4 regions of the Pseudoalteromonas sp. NZS11_1 genome follow, and region 2 is predicted to be linked to each of the others. Evidence: predicted binding sites of a transcription regulator. Region 2 holds the regulator's gene; each other region holds the start of a gene.
What was found. The regulator sigma-54, encoded in region 2, starts transcription at its own class of promoters, with help from an activator protein. The targets are predictions, from matches to a motif close to GTTGGCACGNNNNTNGNNT.
Positions count from the first base shown of each region.

Region 1 (4,605 bases), on a different contig from region 2:
TGGCGCAGGAAAATCAGGGTTTATACATATCGCGGTACATATATTGGCTGGGCGCTCAATTGAGCAAAAACAAATGTTAAGCGAACTGCTACTTTCATGCTTAAAAACATACTGCAGAGCATCAGACAGCCTAAGCGTAAATATTTACGATATTGAGCATGAGATATACCGTAAAAATTAGTTAACTCTTGTAGTTTTGAGCAATAGAAGTAAACACTAGCAAGTAAAAAGCCCCAATAGGGGCTTTTTTTGTATTCTGAAATCAGATGCAGCTCATTATTATTTACAAGACAGAGCATGAATAGCGTCCGATCTAACGCTGGAATTTAATAGTGCATTCGCACTCTTTCAAATTTAAGAAAGCTTAGCTTAATCTATGGATTAACTTTATTTAAATTATATTTATTATTAGGGGTAAATAAAGAATAATAAATTACACGATATTAAATTCATGTAGCATTAAATAATTTGAGTAGGTATTTTTTTGGAAAGTTTGTAAAAGTGGTGGCCCCTCCCAGACTCGAACTGGGGACCTAACGATTATGAGTCGTGTGCTCTAACCAACTGAGCTAAGGGGCCAACTTTTATATAACTGCTAGGCAGTTAATTTTTGAAGCGTTCAGTCACAGAGCGACTAAAGCGGGTTGCAGTATAAAAACTTTTTAGGTGCTTGTCACTACCAAACACCTTTATTTTAACAATCAGTAAGCTAACTGCTTAAATAGTAATCTTTTAGGTGGGTATAAGCATAAAATGTAAGATATTTCCCATGATATTTTCTGCATTAAATTATAAAAACCTTCCCCCCACATGTAGTCTTTTATATTTAACGCTCTACTTTTTTAAGTAAAGCTAACATATATGTGTAGGCATACAAGGCTGTAAAAAATATGCTTGGGGCTACTGTAAGTGCCAAATTGGGTGTCTGATTAATTACATTCACCATAATCACTAAGCTCGATTGAACAGTAATCGGAATAATAGGCGCAAAAAGTACACCTGCTATTTTTTTGTTACCTAAATACGAGGCGCTAGAGTTAATTGCATTATTGAAGCTTTGTCGTATTGCTACGTTTTGTGGTGTTTTAGAATGAAACATACAAATAATTGGAGTTACAAACGCAAGCGTTACATAACTAGACTTATACTTGTTGACGACCTTTTCTAAAATAAAAGTAAAAAACAGCGTTACAAATCCACTATACAAACCTTGTACTAATGCAGCTTGAAACGTGACAGATTTAGCAATATCTGCCGAACTATTTGCCCAGTAGGCCCAACTAAAATAAAAAACGAATGACACAACGCCTGACAGTATAAGTCGAATATTCAATTAGCTACCTCAATATGCGTAAAAACTTGGTTTAATGATAACACTAGAAGTGATGGTAATATTGCCACTTAATAATAGAGTAATTAATCGCGTATTGTAGATATATAAACAAACTAATGTTAAAGACTTCCTAAATGGCATCAATACAGAATCAGAACACTGCTGTTAGTTAGAAAGCTTAATTGAAGTAAACGATAGGTGTGGCTGAGGGAATGTTGGGAGTGAGTTACAAGAAATAAATCACTTAGTTTGAGTCAATTAAAAATTAGATTTTGATAAAAAATATTTACTTTAAAAACTGATATTGTGAGCCGATCAGTACTGAAGTTTTTATTTAGCTAAACCTCAGTAGTCGGCTTACACAATATATAATCTGTCATTATTTTTTCGCAATAATGTAGATTGCATGTATTAACCCTGGGAAATAACCTAACAGTGTTAATACAATATTTAACCAAAAATGCATACCTAAGCCAACTTGCAAAAATACACCTAATGGCGGCAATAAAACTGAAAGTATTATACGAATAATATCCATGATTAAACTCCATTTAAATTAAGCATTAAAAAGGCGTAAAGCCCAGTGTTAGTGGGCCTTAACTATACTGTGTTATTCAGCAGTAATAGATAGTTTATCAACTACGTCACGAACATCTTCAGCATTTTTAGCAATTTTAACTGCTAGCTGCTTTTCAGCTTCAGACTCTACTGAGCCATTCAGAGTTACTACACCGTTGTCGGTATCAACATCGATGTCTGTACCACCAACTTCTGAATCAAACAGGAAGCGAGTTGTGATTACAGTGGTGATTTTAGCGTCCGTTAAGTCGTTATCATCATCGTCCATCATGTCTTTGCTTCTATCTTTTGTGTCCATGCTTTTAACAACGGTAAGGCTGTTTTCAACATCAGATACGCCATCTAGGCTAAGTACAAGTTCTTCTGCTAGCTCTTTATCAAGCTCGCTATTAACTTTACCTGTAAGTACTACCTTGCCATTTTTTACATCAGTGTTAATGTCAAAGTTGTTTAGATTAGTGTTCATAAGTAGAACTGTTTCTGCCTTACCATCAATCCAAGCATCTTTACTTTCGTTTTCCCAGCTGTTTGCTTGGGCACCCATAGCCGTAGTACCAAGAACTAGAGCTGCGATAATAGATTTGTTAAATGTTTTCATAATCTTTCTCCTTTTGATTAAAGACACTTTAACTAATGCGAGCTTTAGGCCAACTTTATTTATATATATATTTCAATAACTTGATGTAATTTTGGGATAAGGCACTATCTATAGCTGTGTAACTATTTACAGGCTACTCGGTAAAACTTTCTCAAATAGTGAAAATAACTAGATAATTGCATTTTTGGTTAATCTATCGTTAATATAACAAAACATAAAACATCATTTAAAATTAAATCATTGATAATTAAGGTTATTATATTTGGTGCGTGCTTTGCATATAAACATCAAGAGCTGTATTAATAGTAAATATAATAAGGAATGCCCCATGTCTGTAAAAGTCGAAGACCGCCCAATAGAGCAAGTACGCGAACAAGTAATTGATCAATTAATTTATAATTACAGTCATGGGGTTATTTCTGTTGATGCATTTGAGAGACGCTTAGATAACGCGATGGATGCACCTAATAACGAAGCTCTTTTAGCCTTAGTAGAAGATTTAACACTTAATACTGATCAGCAATATAAAGCAGAAAAACAATCGCAATTTACACCACATTATAGTGCACAACAAAACAGTGATGATGATTTTACATTACGCAGCATTTTAGGCTCTAACGAGCGAAGCGGTCAGTGGGTCGTGCCAAAGAATATATATTTGAGTAACTTTATGGGATCGGTGGTGCTAGATTTTACCGATGCCATTTTTGCGCATCAAAATGTAACTATTCACGTTAACTGTATTTTTGGTAGTGATGAGATTTACGTACCAGAGCATGTAAATGTAGTGTCTAAAATGTTTTGTATTTTAAGTAGCCTTGAAAATAAATCTGTGTCGCTTAACAAACGCCAAGGTCCTACTATTCATATTGAAGGAAAGGCAGTAATGGGCTCAGTCGAAGTAAAAATAAAGCGCACAATTAAAGAAAAATTTATGAGCTTTGCTAATGAGCTAAAAACACAACTTGGCGCTGGAAATAATCGTTCATAAAGCCTCGTTAAGCACCGCACTTTGCGGTGCTTAACCTATTATAAATCGTTATTTCGCTCACTTGGGATATCACTTAAATATTCTACAAATTCTACTTCAAACCCTGCGGGGTCAATAAAATAAACATTCTTTCTAAAAGGGTTCTCACTACCTTGCTTACTTATCCCAAAACCCGTTTTATTTAAGCGTGCTACTACTTCATTTAAGTTACTAGTTACATAAGCAAAGTGTGCAAAACCAACTTGATGACCCGATAAGTTTCTGTTTTCACCCTCACCATGATCGCTTATCGCAATGTAATGCGTGTCATCTCCAAAGTGTACCCAGCGTCTTGGTTTTCCATGCCAATCGCCTCTGCCCTCACTTCTAATCGACCAATGTGGAAATACAGCGCGATAAAATTTAAGCATGCTATCTATATCACTCGCGACTAAGTTTACGTGCTCTAAATGCATAATGTTGTCCTATCAATTAAGTTAGGAGCACGATAAAACCTCAAGCTAACTTTAGGTAAAGCGTTATTTAAAATTAATTCGATTTAATAAACACATAAAGGAACATAATGACTTATTAATTGCTCATTATTATTTTTTAAAAATATATACACATTTCAATCTTGCATAAAAAACAAACATAAGTATTTGGGGTTTATTGTTTACTTTATGTCAAAAGTCGCTAAAATACGCCGGCTGAAATATATAAACGTTCTTTTACAACCCAAAGGTAATACCATGCATCCAATGTTAAACATTGCGGTTCGCGCTGCGCGCAACGCAGGCAAAATTTTACTTCGCGCAAGTGAAGATTTATCAAAAGTTGAAGTGCAACAAAAAGGCGCTAACGACTTAGTAACTAACATTGATAAAGAAGCCGAAGCCGTAATTCGTGACACTATTTTACAGTCTTACCCTACTCACTCTATTGTTGGTGAGGAATTAGGTGAGCATAAAGGCAAGGATGATGATTACCAATGGATTGTAGATCCTATCGATGGAACAACTAACTTCATCAAAGGTATCCCTCATTACGCGGTTTCTATCGCACTTAAAGTTAAAGGTCGTTTAGACCAAGCTGTTATTTATGATCCAATTCGTGGCGAGCTTT
Region 1 covers NZ_JADYXK010000002.1:127,999-132,603, forward strand. The annotation lists gene I6F44_RS03235 (5-carboxymethyl-2-hydroxymuconate Delta-isomerase) at 1-181, shown strand, start outside; tRNA gene I6F44_RS03240 (tRNA-Ile) at 503-579, opposite strand; gene I6F44_RS03245 (hypothetical protein) at 827-1,333, opposite strand; gene I6F44_RS03250 (YqaE/Pmp3 family membrane protein) at 1,713-1,871, opposite strand; gene I6F44_RS03255 (BON domain-containing protein) at 1,944-2,510, opposite strand; gene I6F44_RS03260 (LiaF domain-containing protein) at 2,839-3,501, shown strand; gene I6F44_RS03265 (VOC family protein) at 3,540-3,956, opposite strand; gene suhB (inositol-1-monophosphatase) at 4,233-4,605, shown strand, end outside.
Region 1: I6F44_RS03255 (BON domain-containing protein) is a predicted target of sigma-54. The motif match lies at 2,546-2,564, and genes of this name have one in related genera.

Region 2 (4,605 bases):
TGGCAGACTACGTAATACTTCACCTAAGTCATCGTGGCCCATATCTTCGGTTGCGGCTGCAATGTGCTTAGGTTCCATTTGGGCAATAATGCCTAAACGAACATCTTCTGATAGTTCTTCAAGAACATCACCTTGCACATCAGGATCAACCAACTGCCAAAGGAGTCGGCGAATTTTATGCGGTGATGATTCTAATAATAATGCGGTATCACAAGGAGCTGTTTTTGCGAGCATGCGCCTAACTTGAACAAATTGACCACTATTGAGTGACTTAGTCACCTGTTTTAGTTGCTGTAGTGGGTAATCTTGTTCAAAAGCTTCAGGCATTGGCGTCCTTTATAAATTTTTATATTACTTTATGGGGAGAGGTGAGTTAACTGGCGTCACTAACCGTATTTATTTTATATATCTGTTTTAGTTGGGGCATTAGTAATGCGAGCATTATTTTTATAACTGTTTATTCTTGTTCATTAAAACGTTGTGCTATTAATTCTCCAACAGCATGTAAAGCTTGCTCAGAATCGGGGCCTTTACATACAACTTTTACTTCTTTGCCTTGGCTACTTTCAAGTAACATTAATGCAAGTACGCTATCGCCTGCAGCTTCTTTGTCATCTTGAAATAATGTAATTGTCGCATCAAACTGCACTGCCAATTGGGCAAGCACGGTGGCTGCTCTAGCGTGCAATCCTAATTTGTTTTTTATTAAAAAAGTGTCTTCACAATGCATAACTTACTCTACCTAAGCTGAACAGGTGATTATTCAGCTATATTATTTTTCTTGTTCGCGATGGCGAATTTTCACATTGGGATGTGTCATTGCAAAACTTTCACCGATAGTTTGCGCTAAATATACAGAGCGATGTTGTCCGCCTGTACACCCAATGGCAATGGTTAAATAACTGCGGTTATTTCGCTCTAAGTGCGGTAACCATGTTTGTACAAATGTTTGAATTTGCCATGTGAATTTTTGCACTATGCTGTGATTGGCCAAATAATCTTTAACAGGTTGATCTAACCCATTTAAAGGTTTTAATTCAGGTTCCCAATGTGGATTGGGTAAAAAGCGTGCATCAAATACGTAATCTGCTTCTTTTGGTATACCGTATTTAAAACCAAACGATTCAAACGTGACAATCAGTTGCTTATCTTTTTTACCTAAAATCTTTTCACGAATAGATTCAGCAAGTTGATGAACGCTTAAATCAGTTGTATCTATCATAAAGTCGGCGCGGGTGATTAATACATCAAGTAATTCTTTTTCTTTTTTGATGGCTAAATCAAGAGGCAACGAGTCAATTGATAGTGGGTGTAATCTACGAGTTTCAGAAAAACGTTTGATCAATGTTTGATCGTCGCTATCTAAATAAAATAACGTAGGTTTTGCAAAGCCAGGCAAGTATTCAAGAATATCGTTAAATTCATCTTGTTGTTTAGGGATGTTCCGCACATCAATGCTAACAGCAATTTTATCATAGCTATCAGACACACTGCGAACTAATGAAGGAAGCAAGTTAACTGGAATATTATCTACGCAATAATAACCTAAATCTTCTACAACGCGTAAAGCAACCGACTTTCCAGAACCAGAACGGCCGCTTATGATAATTAACTCCATTTAACACCCTTTATAAAACTATGATTGATTGACAATAACTTGGTAAAGCTCAGTATCTGATTTTGCACTGCGTAACTGTTTACAAAAATCTTTATTGTTTAGTTTATCAGCAATGGTTGCTAGAGTCTTTAAGTGCTGCTGGTTATCGCCATCTGGTACGATGAGTGCGACGAAAATATCAACAGGGCGATTATCGATTGCATCAAAATTTATTGGAGTTTCGCTAACGAGTACTAAAGCCAAAGGCTCTTCTGCACCGCTCATTCTTCCATGAGGAATGGCAATGCCACGCCCTATACCTGTACTACCCAATTTTTCTCTGCTCATTAAAGCATTAAGAATATCTTGTTGCGGTAAATACGGAAGTTTGTCGTGAGCAAGTTCGCTAATGAACTCTAAAATTCTTTTTTTGCTATTAAAAAGGACCGCAGCTTTGCTGCAGTCCTGGCATATAAGTGAGCTTAATTTCATCATATTAGTGTCGAGCAAGCTTCTCTTTGTGTTTAATTACTTGTCGATCGAGCTTGTCGATCAACGAGTCAATGGCGGCATACATATCTTGATGTTCTGTAGAGGCAAATAACTCAGCACCGCTTACGTGTATGGTGGCTTCTGCTTTTTGATTTAATCTTTCTACATCGAGAATGACATGAACATTATTAATATGATCAGAGTGTCTTTCTAGCTTCGCAAATTTGGTATTAATATAGTCTCTTAGTGAATCGGTTAATTCTACGTGACGACCAGTTAAGTTTAGTTGCATAAGCATTACCCTCTTTTTTTGCGTCTTAAATCAAACTTTTACGTTGATTTGACGGTGGAATAGCCAGAGATTCGCGGTATTTTGCGATTGTACGTCTCGCTACTTTAATTCCTTGCTCAGCCAATATATCCGCTATTTTGCTATCACTCAATGGTTTTGCTGAGTTTTCTGCTGCGATTAATTTTCGGATAAGCGCACGGATTGCTGTAGATGAACATTCACCACCGTTTTCGGTGCTTACATGGCTTGAGAAAAAGTATTTAAGCTCAAATATACCACGGGGTGTATGCATATACTTTTGGGTTGTTACGCGCGAAATTGTTGATTCGTGCATTTCTACCATTTCAGCAACATCATTTAAAACCATTGGTTTCATGGCTTCAGGACCGTGTTCAAAAAAGCCTTGTTGTTGTTTAACAATACAATTTGTTACTTTTAATAGCGTGTCGTTTCTACTTTCTAAGCTTTTAATAAACCATTTAGCTTCTTGTAAATGCGAGCGAATAAACTGGCTGTCACCACTGGATTTTACAGTGCGAGACATTGCAGCGTATTGGCTATTAACACGAATTTTAGGCATGCTATCTGGGTTTAATTCAACAACCCAGCGGCCTTTAATTTTTTTAACTGACACGTCTGGAATAACATACTCAGATTCTTCTCTTACAATAGTATCTGCAGGTTTAGGGCTAAGAGTATGTATTAATGTCATTACTTCTTTAAGCTCTTCTTCTTTGAGCTTGGTTTTCTTCATTAATGTACGATAGTCACGAGCAGCTAATAAATCAATATGCTCGGTTAAAATCATTTTTGTTTCATTAATGTAAGGTGTTTCTTTATCAAACTGGTTAAGCTGAATACATAAACACTCTTGTAAACTACGTGCAGCAATACCAACAGGATCAAACAGTTGGATGCGTTTTAATACAGCTTCAATTTCATCAAGTTCGACTTCGTTATCATCTTCGTTTTCTTGATTAAAGCTTTCTAAAATCTCTTCGCAGCTTAGTGTTAAAATACCTGAATCATCGACGGCTTCTACAATAGCAATAGCAATAGCTTCGTCTGTAGGGCTAAATGGCGTTAGTTGTAACTGCCACATTAAATACTCATGGAGCGTTTCAGTAGAGGCGCCTTGGTATATTGATTCGTCTTCAGGCATCGGACCCGATGATGCTGCTGGGGCGGCACTCATGTACTCATCCCAACTAACATCCATAGCCATGTCGTCACTTAGCGTGTCTTTTGCAAGTGCTTCACCACTATCTTGTTCGTATTCGCTTGGAACATCATCGGCAGATGCGCTAACAGTTATGTCATCTGTATCTGCTTTTTGCTCGTTTTTACCTGCAGCGTCTTCTGAATAGTCTGCTTCTTCAACCTCTAATAGCGGGTTGCTGTCGAGAGCTTCTTGTATTTCTTGCTGGAGATCCAATGTACTGAGTTGCAACAAACGAATAGCTTGTTGCAGCTGTGGAGTCATTGTAAGTTGCTGGCCCATGCGCAGCTGTAGTGATTGCCTCATGTATCTCTAACAATCCTTTTATGTTGTTATAATTAATACTAGCAGATGCTTAAAGACATGGCGTAAATGTTACAGCCTAAATTGCTCGCCTAAGTAAACATCGCGTACTGTTTTATCATTTAATACGTGTTCTGGAGTACCTGATGCAATCAGCTCCCCATGAGAAACAATGTAGGCTTTTTCACAAACATCAAGGGTTTCTCTTACGTTATGATCGGTAATTAATACACCAATCCCACGATTTTTAAGATGTTCTATTATTTTCTTTATGTCTAATACCGAAATCGGGTCAACACCTGCAAATGGTTCATCCAGTAATATAAATTTAGGATCTGCTGCCAGCGCACGTGCTATTTCAACACGACGACGTTCGCCACCTGACAATGCCATACCTTGGCTATCACGAATGTGTTGTATGCTAAATTCATCTAATAATTTATCGAGAGTGTCTTCTCTAGCTTGTTTATTTAACTCTTTGCGCGTTTCTAAAATGGCCATTAAGTTTTGATAAACAGTCAGCTTTCTGAATATTGAAGACTCTTGCGGTAAGTAGCCAATGCCTAATCTAGCACGACTATGCATAGGTAAAAGAGTAATATCGTTATCGTCTATCGATATTTTACCTTTGTCGCTAGGTACAAGTCCTACTATCATATAAAACGTGGTGGTTTTACCTGCGCCGTTAGGGCCAAGTAAGCC
Region 2 covers NZ_JADYXK010000001.1:279,864-284,468, forward strand. The annotation lists gene mgtE (magnesium transporter) at 1-327, opposite strand, end outside; gene I6F44_RS01155 (HPr family phosphocarrier protein) at 458-730, opposite strand; gene rapZ (RNase adapter RapZ) at 773-1,618, opposite strand; gene ptsN (PTS IIA-like nitrogen regulatory protein PtsN) at 1,637-2,089, opposite strand; gene hpf (ribosome hibernation promoting factor) at 2,094-2,381, opposite strand; gene I6F44_RS01175 (RNA polymerase factor sigma-54) at 2,407-3,906, opposite strand; gene lptB (LPS export ABC transporter ATP-binding protein) at 3,976-4,605, opposite strand, start outside.

Region 3 (4,605 bases), on a different contig from region 2:
ATCAAATTCATGAACAATGTGAACTGCTAGCTAAGCGCACACACCTAAAAATTGGTGTAGTAACAGGCGGTATTAACTACGGCACGCATAAAGAAATTTTTGAAAAAAATAACGATATTTTAATCGCCACACCAGGTCGATTAATGGAATACCTAGAAACCGAAAACTTTCATGCTGAACACGTAGAAATGCTTATTATTGATGAAGCAGATCGCATGTTAGATATGGGTTTCAAAAAAGAAATGAGCCGTATTTGTGACGAAGCTAAAAATCGTCGCCAATGTTTTTTATTCTCAGCAACACTTGAAGGTGACAGCGTAGAAAGGTTTGCTGAAAAAACATTAAACGACCCAGCTCTATTAGAAGCCGAATCGTCACGTAAAGAAAAAGCAAAAATTCACCAATGGGTACATTTAGCCGACGATTATCATCACAAACTTGAGTTATTAGTTAATACGCTAAAAAATCCTGACGTGACTAAAGCGATTGTGTTTGTTAAAACTCGCGAACGCTTAGAAACATTGATTGGCGAACTTACAACTAATGATGTAAAAGCAGCGTGGTTACGCGGCGAAATGCCACAAGACAAACGTATGAAAGCCATGGAAAACTTCCACAGTGGCAAAACAAGCATATTAGTTGCTACCGACGTAGCTGCACGTGGTATTGACGTATCTGACATCAGCCACGTTATTAACTTTGATATGCCGCGTACTGCCGACGTATATGTACACCGTATTGGTCGTACTGGCCGTGCTGGTAAAAAAGGGATAGCAATATCGCTAGTTGAAGCACACGATATTGGTATTTTATATAAAGTAGAGCGCTACGTTGAACAAAAATTAAAACGCCGTGTAATTAGAGGTGTCGAGCCACAGCATAAAGAAGCGAAGCCACCAGCTAAAAAGCGTAAAGATCCAGTAAAAATGAAAGCCAAGAAAAAGGCTAAGGTTAAAAAGAAAAAGTAACCTAAAATATTTTTATACTAAGCCGGCTTTTGTCGGCTTTTTAATGCAAGCTTTATAGCTCTGTCACTTGTACCTGTTACATATGTAACCCAAGCATGTAACTCATACTCATTTAAATGTAATTTTTGCCCACCTGAATTCCCACTTAATAAAAATCCCCTTATATTTCATAGCGTTAATATTGGCACCGAAATTGTAACTACAAAGATAACCTAGCCGATGGAATTTCCATATTGTGGCTGCACTATTCACCGTAATGTAAGGATTAAGTTATGAACCGCTTCAAGTTAACTATCGCTTTAGTATCATTTTGTTGTTTATTTTTATTAGCTTGCGCTACAAAGGTAAGTGCAGCAACCAACATGGCCGTAGTAAGCAGTGTAGCCACTCAACCTAACTTACAACAAGCTATCACCAACACCCTACGAACTAATCCTAACCTAGCGTTAAGTGATATTCGTGTGCAGGTAAAAAATGGTGAAGTAGATTTATACGGTGAAGCACAAACTGGTTTTCAGCGCGCACTAGCTCAAAAGTTTTTAGAAAATATGGATGGCGTAAAAATCATTCGTAATAAAATTAGCGTTATTTAACATATTAGAATAAAACATAAATATGTTGGAAGTTTGTAATTTACGAGCTCATCGGTTGCAAAATGTCTCACCAACTCTAATATTCATTTATGCGCGTGCACTATTTGGCACGCGCTTATTTACGTCTTTTATGGTACGTCCCTGTAACATCCTACCGTAGTTATATCTGTATGATTAGCGTCATTAAATCAAAGATTTCTAAATTAATAGAGTAAGTTAAAGACTAAACTTTTGGGCCTCATCATTTAAACCGTTTGCCATCCTAGACAATTCGCTACTTGACTGTGCGATATCTCTAACTGCCTGCTCGGTCTCTGATATACCCATATTTATGACACCTATATTTCGTGATATTTCATCGATGGTGGTTGCCTGCTGCTCAGAGGCGGTTGCAATTTGAACAACCATATCAAAAATTTCATCTACTGCTTTGCCTACATTACTATTGATTAAGTTTGCTTTCTTAGCTATTTCCTGAACTTGAGTTGTTTGTCCTACATTGTCTGTCATTGCTTGAACAGCTGCGTTACTGGCACTCACAACAGCTTCAATTATCACTTCAACCTCCATTGTAGACTCTTGCGTAGACTTAGCTAAGCTTCGTACTTCATCAGCAACAACAGCAAAACCACGCCCTTGTTCACCAGCTCTAGCTGCTTCAATTGCTGCGTTCAAAGCAAGTAAATTAGTCTGATCAGCTATCTTTTTAATAACGCCTAATACATTCACTATTTTTTCTGAATTATGCTTCAACTCCGTCACTTCATGTGCTGATTTTTTTGTAGCTTCTCCAAGAGAAACAAGTGCGTTGTAAGTACTATCATTATTTTCAGAGCCTTCTCGAGCCATTCTTTGAATATTTTCACATAATAATGATGCACTAGCAGTTGTACTCGCTATCTCTTTTACTGTTTCAGTCATTTCGGTAGTGGCGGCTGCAACTTGTATAGTTTGTGCTTGCTGCTCGGTAACTGCTAAGCTAGTTTGCTCAGTAACTGAGGCAAGCTCTGTTGCTGTACTGCCTTGCTGAACTGCAACGTTAGATAATTCACCAATCATTTTTCTGAGATTTTCTAACATGGTATGCAATGCAACTTGTAGCATGCCTACCTCATCGTGTGAATTAACTTCGATATTACTGCTAAGATCTCCTGCCGCCACTTTTTTAGCAAAATTGGAAGCTACAATTATTGGAGTCGCTATTTTTCGAGAAAAGAAAACACCAATAAATACAACAACAATTGCAGCTACTATTATAGAAATCACACTAAAAAGCACAGTCTGATGGACTGGTGAAAATGCTTCTGATTCGTCAATTTCACTTAATATAATCCAGCTAAAATCTCCAATCTTTATACTATCGAAGGCAGAAAGTACGTTATTTCCATTATAATCTTTTATTATTTTAGTACCATGCTGAGCATTTAAAGCTAAATTTACAGCCTCTGTATCAGCACCATTATTTGTTACAGTTCCTGCAAAACTTGCTTTGAGTGAATGTCCTTCTGGGTCAAGATATGAATCAGAACGCATTAGCTTATCTTCTCCAACTAGGTAACTCTCACCAGTTTCTCCCATCCCTTCGCGAACACCCATTATTTGATTAGTCCCTTCACTTGAAAGCTGCAAAGCAACTATTGTATCGCTACCATCAACAGGTATAGCAATAAACGCAGCGGGTTCTCCATTACTTGGTGCATACGGTTTGTAATCAGCAATACTAAAACTTTTAGATTGTTTAACCTCTTTAATTAAATCTCCTAAATTTGAACTCGCATATTTCCCTTTTAATATGTTTGTTTGATAATCAGATTCTCTAGCTTGAGTGTAATAAATAAGCCCATTGTTATTAATTAAAAACACATCGTAATAGTCATACTTCTGTATATATTCTGTAAAAAAGCGATCATAGTTGTCTTCCTCAAGCTGCGGAACAATTAAAGCCAAAAGCTCAATATCTGCCCTTTTTTGATTAAAATAATTTTCGATCTGAGTTTTTTTTATTTGATTAATCGCCTCAAGCGACTGAGATATATTGTATTCGACGCGTGATTTTGATTGTAATGTAGAAATTGTAGTAATTATGAGGGCGGGTATTATCCCTACGAGTAGGAAAATTAATGTTAGCTTAGTTTTTAAACTCCAATGACTCGTTTGAAAAGCTGAACTTTCTTTCTTGCTTGGCATTTGTATTTACTAAATAAAGAGCAGTTAAGTTAAATCTAGCCTACCAAAAGCTAAAAATGAATTTATTTATTCAAAAAACCCGAATTTACAGGGGGAAACAAACAAAACAGAAACATAAAACCACTAAAATGCATTTATTATCCAAACACCTCGTTGTTTATGTATTTGTAATGGTTACAAGTTTATTTATTGCGCTCTTATGGGAAAATGATAATTTATACTTATATGAAGGGACTTAACTTTAAAATTAGAAATATCCTTTATTTTATAAAATGTCTAAAAAGCGCGTTTTACTCTGTAAAAACGCGCTGTTGGTAAGTAACTATTTCCCAATGCTTTTGCCTAATGAGCTTTAACTAAATTACTCACTTTGGTTAGAGTCAGTCCCCTCACCACTGTCTTTATTTGATGATTGCTGGCTTATTTTATCGCTTATCATGGCATCGAGTTTTTCGCCGCCTTTAATACCAAAATCTAAAGTACGAATTGGGAATGGAATACTAATATCAGCTTCATCAAGTGCCTGCTTAACGGCAACAACACCTTTATGGCGTACCGTCATAAAGTCAGGCTCGCCTGGGTATTTAATCCAAAACCATACCAGTAAGTTAATGCTGCTGTCACCAAAGCCTTCCGCGTATACAGCGGTTTCATCTTTGCGTATTACAAAGTCAAATTCGTTAATTTTTTCGACTATAACGTCTTTTGCCTTTTCTATGTCGTCACCGTACGAAATACCTACGGGTACTTCTATACGTCTAATACCTAGCGTGGTGTAATTTTTTAATACATTTCTAAATAAGACTTTATTTGGCACAAGTATTAGTTGCCCGTAAAAGCTCTCGATTAGCGTGTTA
Region 3 covers NZ_JADYXK010000018.1:54,826-59,430, reverse strand. The annotation lists gene srmB (ATP-dependent RNA helicase SrmB) at 1-968, shown strand, start outside; gene I6F44_RS13355 (BON domain-containing protein) at 1,241-1,561, shown strand; gene I6F44_RS13350 (methyl-accepting chemotaxis protein) at 1,778-3,748, opposite strand; gene I6F44_RS13345 (mechanosensitive ion channel family protein) at 4,110-4,605, opposite strand, start outside.
Region 3: I6F44_RS13355 (BON domain-containing protein) is a predicted target of sigma-54. The motif match lies at 1,149-1,167, and genes of this name have one in related genera.

Region 4 (4,605 bases), on a different contig from region 2:
GGTTGATATACAAGTGGAACGAAACTTGTATACACAGAATGCTATGGAGTATCAGGCCAGCTTGCAATTTTTAAGCGGCAGATTCAAAGGTCTGAATAAAGCTCTCGGTAGTCAAGGATAAAAATTATGAGTTTATATAATGTTTTCGATATTGCAGGTTCGGGTATGAGCGCACAAAATGTTCGCTTAAATACCACAGCTAGTAATATTTCTAATGCGAATACCATTAGTTCATCTCAAGACAAAACGTACCGAGCGCGCCAACCTGTATTTGCGGCTGAGCTAACAAAAGCTTCAGCATCAGCAAGTAACCAGCAGGGCTCCGCAGTTGGTGTTAAAGTTTTGGGCATTGTTGAAAGCGATGCGCCATTACAAATTGAATATAACCCAAACCATCCAAGTGCGGATGAAAATGGCTATATCTATAAACCCAACGTTAATGTTGTAGAGGAGATGGCAAATATGATTTCTGCCTCTCGTTCTTACCAAACAAACGTGCAAGTTGCTGATGCAGCAAAGCAAATGCTAAGTAAAACACTGTTGCTAGGGCAGCGGTAACTGAGGGTAGGTTATGAGTAACGATATTAGTACATCTTCATCCTATTTAGATTCTCTGCGCTGGCAAGAATCGCAAGTAGCGACCAGCGACAATGAGAGTGATGCGTTAACACAAGAAGATTTTTTCTCTTTGTTAACTCAGCAATTATCGTTTCAAGATCCCAGCAACCCTGCGGATAACGATCAAATGATTGCACAAATGACGAGCTTCACAATGGCTCAAGGTATTAGTGATTTGAATTCAAATTTTGATACGTTGGCTACTTCGATGACATCGAACTCAGCCCTGCAAGCTTCAACGCTTGTAGGTAAGCAGGCTTTACTTGAGTCAAATACTGTCGATTTAAATGAATCAGGTGATGCTAAAGGGTCTATCGTTGCCGAAAGTGCAGTTGAAAGCTTAACGCTTAGTGTAACTGATGCTTCTGGACAGTTAGTGAGAACAATTGATATGGGTTCCCAGGCTGCCGGCGCTGTTCGCTTTGTTTGGGATGGTAATAATGAAAGCGGTGAGCGTTTACCTGAAGGCGAATACACGTTATCGGCACAAGGTAGTACCAATGGTCAGTTTTCTAGCTTGCCTATTGCAACTTTCAAAAATATTGAAAGTGTAAACATTAACGGATCAAGCGGCATCATTGTTAACACCAAAGAAGGTGCGGTTAGGTTAACCGACATTGCAGAGATTGCGTAACAAATTTAATATTTCTTGCCTGCCAGCAGGCCACAGATTAACAGGTTAGAGGTGAACTATGAGCTTCAATATTGCATTAACCGGCCTAGCTGCCGCACAAAAAGATTTAGACGTAACTGCAAATAATATTGCAAACGTGAATACAACAGGTTTTAAAGAGTCGCGCGCTGAGTTTGCTGATGTGTATGCATCGTCAGTATTTAGCTCTGGTAAAACTAAAAATGGTGATGGTGTTCAAACCGCTATGGTTGCACAGCAGTTTCATCAAGGCTCACTGCAATTTACAAATAACTCACTTGATTTAGCGATCACTGGTGAAGGTTATTTCGCGATGAGTGAAGACTTAGGTTCTCAAGATTTTTCATATACTCGTGCAGGTGCATTCAAATTAAATGAAGATAATTTTGTAGTAGATGCTAAAGGTAATTTTTTACAAGGTTTCCCTGTTGATGAAGCTACAGGTGCCACTACATCAGTAAGTTTGAGTACTTCATCACCATTACAAATACCGGATTCGTCTGGTTCTCCTCGCGCAACAAGTAAAGTGTATTCATCATTTAACTTAGATTCACGAGAAACTCAACCCACAGTTGATACTTTCGATTCAAATACAAGTGCTTCTTATAATAGTTCTACATCAACTACAGTGTATGACTCATTAGGTGAGCCACATGTTTTACAGCTGTTCTTTGTAAAGCAAGACCCAGAAAATACACCAAACGAATGGGACGTTTACGCAACTTTAGACGGGAAAAATTTTGGGACAGATGGAGTTGAAACAGTCGCAGGTTCACATACCCCTATAGATACTTTTGAATTTACATCAGCAGGTTTGCCTGATGTTGAATTACCAGCTATAACGTTCCCTGATATAGACCTAGCTTCTGATGCGACTACAGGTTTGACTTCTCTTTTAACTAATGGTGCAAGTTTTCCTGATAAAGTGTCAGTCAGTTGGCGTGATGAAGCGGGAACAAGTAATAAAGTACCTACCCAGTTTGCAGGTAACTTTGAAGTAAAAGCACTTGAGCAAGATGGCGCTACCGTTGGCCGTTTAGCCGGGATTGACATTGGTACTGATGGTAAGGTAGTTGCGTCTTACAGTAATGGTGACTCAACTTTTTTAGGTCAAGTTGCTATGGTACGCTTTTCTAACTCACAAGGCTTACAGCAAGTAGGTGATACTGCTTGGAAAAAAAGTTTAACATCTGGTGATCCCATTGCAGGTGAGCCAGGATCAGGTACTTTAGGATCGATAAACTCATCAGCACTTGAGCAATCAAATACTAACCTTACAAACGAGCTTGTAGACTTAATTACTGCACAGCGTAATTACCAAGCAAACTCACGTGCGCTTGAAGTTAACTCAACTATTCAGCAAAGTATTTTGCAGATTCGATAAGCTAAACCCTATTAAATATATTAGGCTGCATTTTTGCAGCCTTTTTTATAAGTCCTCTTTGCAAGCCCTTCTAAATACCTCTCAATGTTGCGTCAAATTTAATCTGGCATCTATTTTGCATTTGTAAGTTCAGAGATTTTTTATGTGAGTCGATACTATGGACAAAATGGTCTACATTGCGGCCTCTGGCGCTAAGCAAAGCCTACAAGGGCTTGCTTTAAAAGCCAATAATTTGGCAAATGCAAATACAACGGGTTTTAAAGCTGACTTTGCGCAGGCGCGTTCTATGCAAGCGTTTGGCGAAGGTTTGCCTACACGAGTATTTTCAATGCAAGAGCGTCCGGGTTCTAACATGGTATCGGGTGGCATTGTTCAAACCGGGCGAGACTTAGATATCGCGATGAGCGATAACGCATGGCTTGCTGTGCAAGATGCCTCCGGTAATGAAGCTTACACAAAAGTGGGTACGTTAAACGTTACTGCTCAAGGCATGCTCGTAACCAGTCATGGTCGTCAAGTTATTGGCGAAGGGGGACCTGTTATTTTACCTGTCCCAGTCGAAAAAATAGGGTTTAGCCAAGATGGCGCTATTCAAGTTCGACCACAAGGCGCTCCAGCTAACTTTTTAGAAGAAATAGACACGCTTAGAGTAGTAGAAGCAAATAGCTCACAGCTCGAAAAAGGTAACGATGGTTTATTTAGACCAAAAGCAAATGTAACAGTAGATACCTCTGCCAATGTAAAAGTTTTAAGTGGTTCGCTTGAAATGTCTAATGTGAACCCTGTTCACGAAATGGTCGACATGATAAGCCACCAGCGCCAATTTGAATTACAAGTGAAATTAATGAAAACAGCTGAAGAAATTGACGAGCGTCAAGATCAGTTATTACGCATAGTTTAACTTTAAAATGAGGACACGATTATGAATCCAGCATTGTGGATCAGTAAAACTGGGCTAGACGCTCAACAAACCGATATATCGGTTATCTCAAATAATTTAGCGAATGCGAGTACCGTAGGTTACAAAAAAAGCCGCGCTATATTTGAAGATTTACTTTATCAAAATATTAATCAACCAGGTGGTCGTTCATCGCAAGATACCGAAATGCCATCGGGCTTAATGTTAGGTGCGGGAGCTAAAGTTGTAGCTAACCAAAAAGAGTTTACGCAAGGCAACATGCTAACCACCGAAAACTCACTAGATTGGATGATTTCTGGTGAAGGTTTTTTTGAAGTACTGCAACCAGATGGCAATATTGCTTACTCGCGCAATGGTCAGTTTACTACCGATGGCGATGGACGCATTGTAACATCGGGCGCAGGTTACGTTATTCAGCCAGAAATGAATGTACCTGATGACGCGCAATCAATTACGGTTTCGCAAGACGGTGAAGTATCTGTGCGTGTTGCAGGCCAAGCCGATAACGTGGTCATTGGTCAGCTTACTATTAGTGATTTTATTAATCCGTCGGGTCTTGAGCCAATCGGTCAAAATCTTTATACCGAAACCGCTGTAAGTGGTGCGCCGGTACAAGGTAATCCTGGTGTTGAAGGGTTAGGTAGCATTATTCAAGGCTCGCTCGAAACATCAAACGTAAATGTAACTGAAGAGCTCGTAAATCTAATCGAAACTCAGCGTATTTACGAAATGAACTCAAAAGTAATTTCGGCCGTTGACGAAATGATGAGTTATATCAATCAACAGCTTTAATAGAGTAGGGGGAATTATGCGTAATATTATTTTATTTGCAGCGGGCACATTATTTTTAAGTGGCTGTATGTCTACGCAAAATAGTGAGGTAGTGCAGGACGACCCTTACTACGCACCTATGTACCCCGAGCCTATTTTAGAGCCGCTGGTAGCTACAGGTTCATTGTTTAATACTCATACATCAAACGACTTATATTCTGATAAAAAAGCGCTACGTACTGGCGATATAATTACGGTTAA
Region 4 covers NZ_JADYXK010000021.1:61,061-65,665, reverse strand. The annotation lists gene flgB (flagellar basal body rod protein FlgB) at 1-121, shown strand, start outside; gene flgC (flagellar basal body rod protein FlgC) at 127-558, shown strand; gene I6F44_RS14550 (flagellar hook assembly protein FlgD) at 572-1,252, shown strand; gene flgE (flagellar hook protein FlgE) at 1,311-2,654, shown strand; gene I6F44_RS14540 (flagellar basal body rod protein FlgF) at 2,812-3,555, shown strand; gene flgG (flagellar basal-body rod protein FlgG) at 3,577-4,365, shown strand; gene flgH (flagellar basal body L-ring protein FlgH) at 4,382-4,605, shown strand, end outside.
Region 4: I6F44_RS14540 (flagellar basal body rod protein FlgF) is a predicted target of sigma-54. The motif match lies at 2,757-2,775, and genes of this name have one in related genera.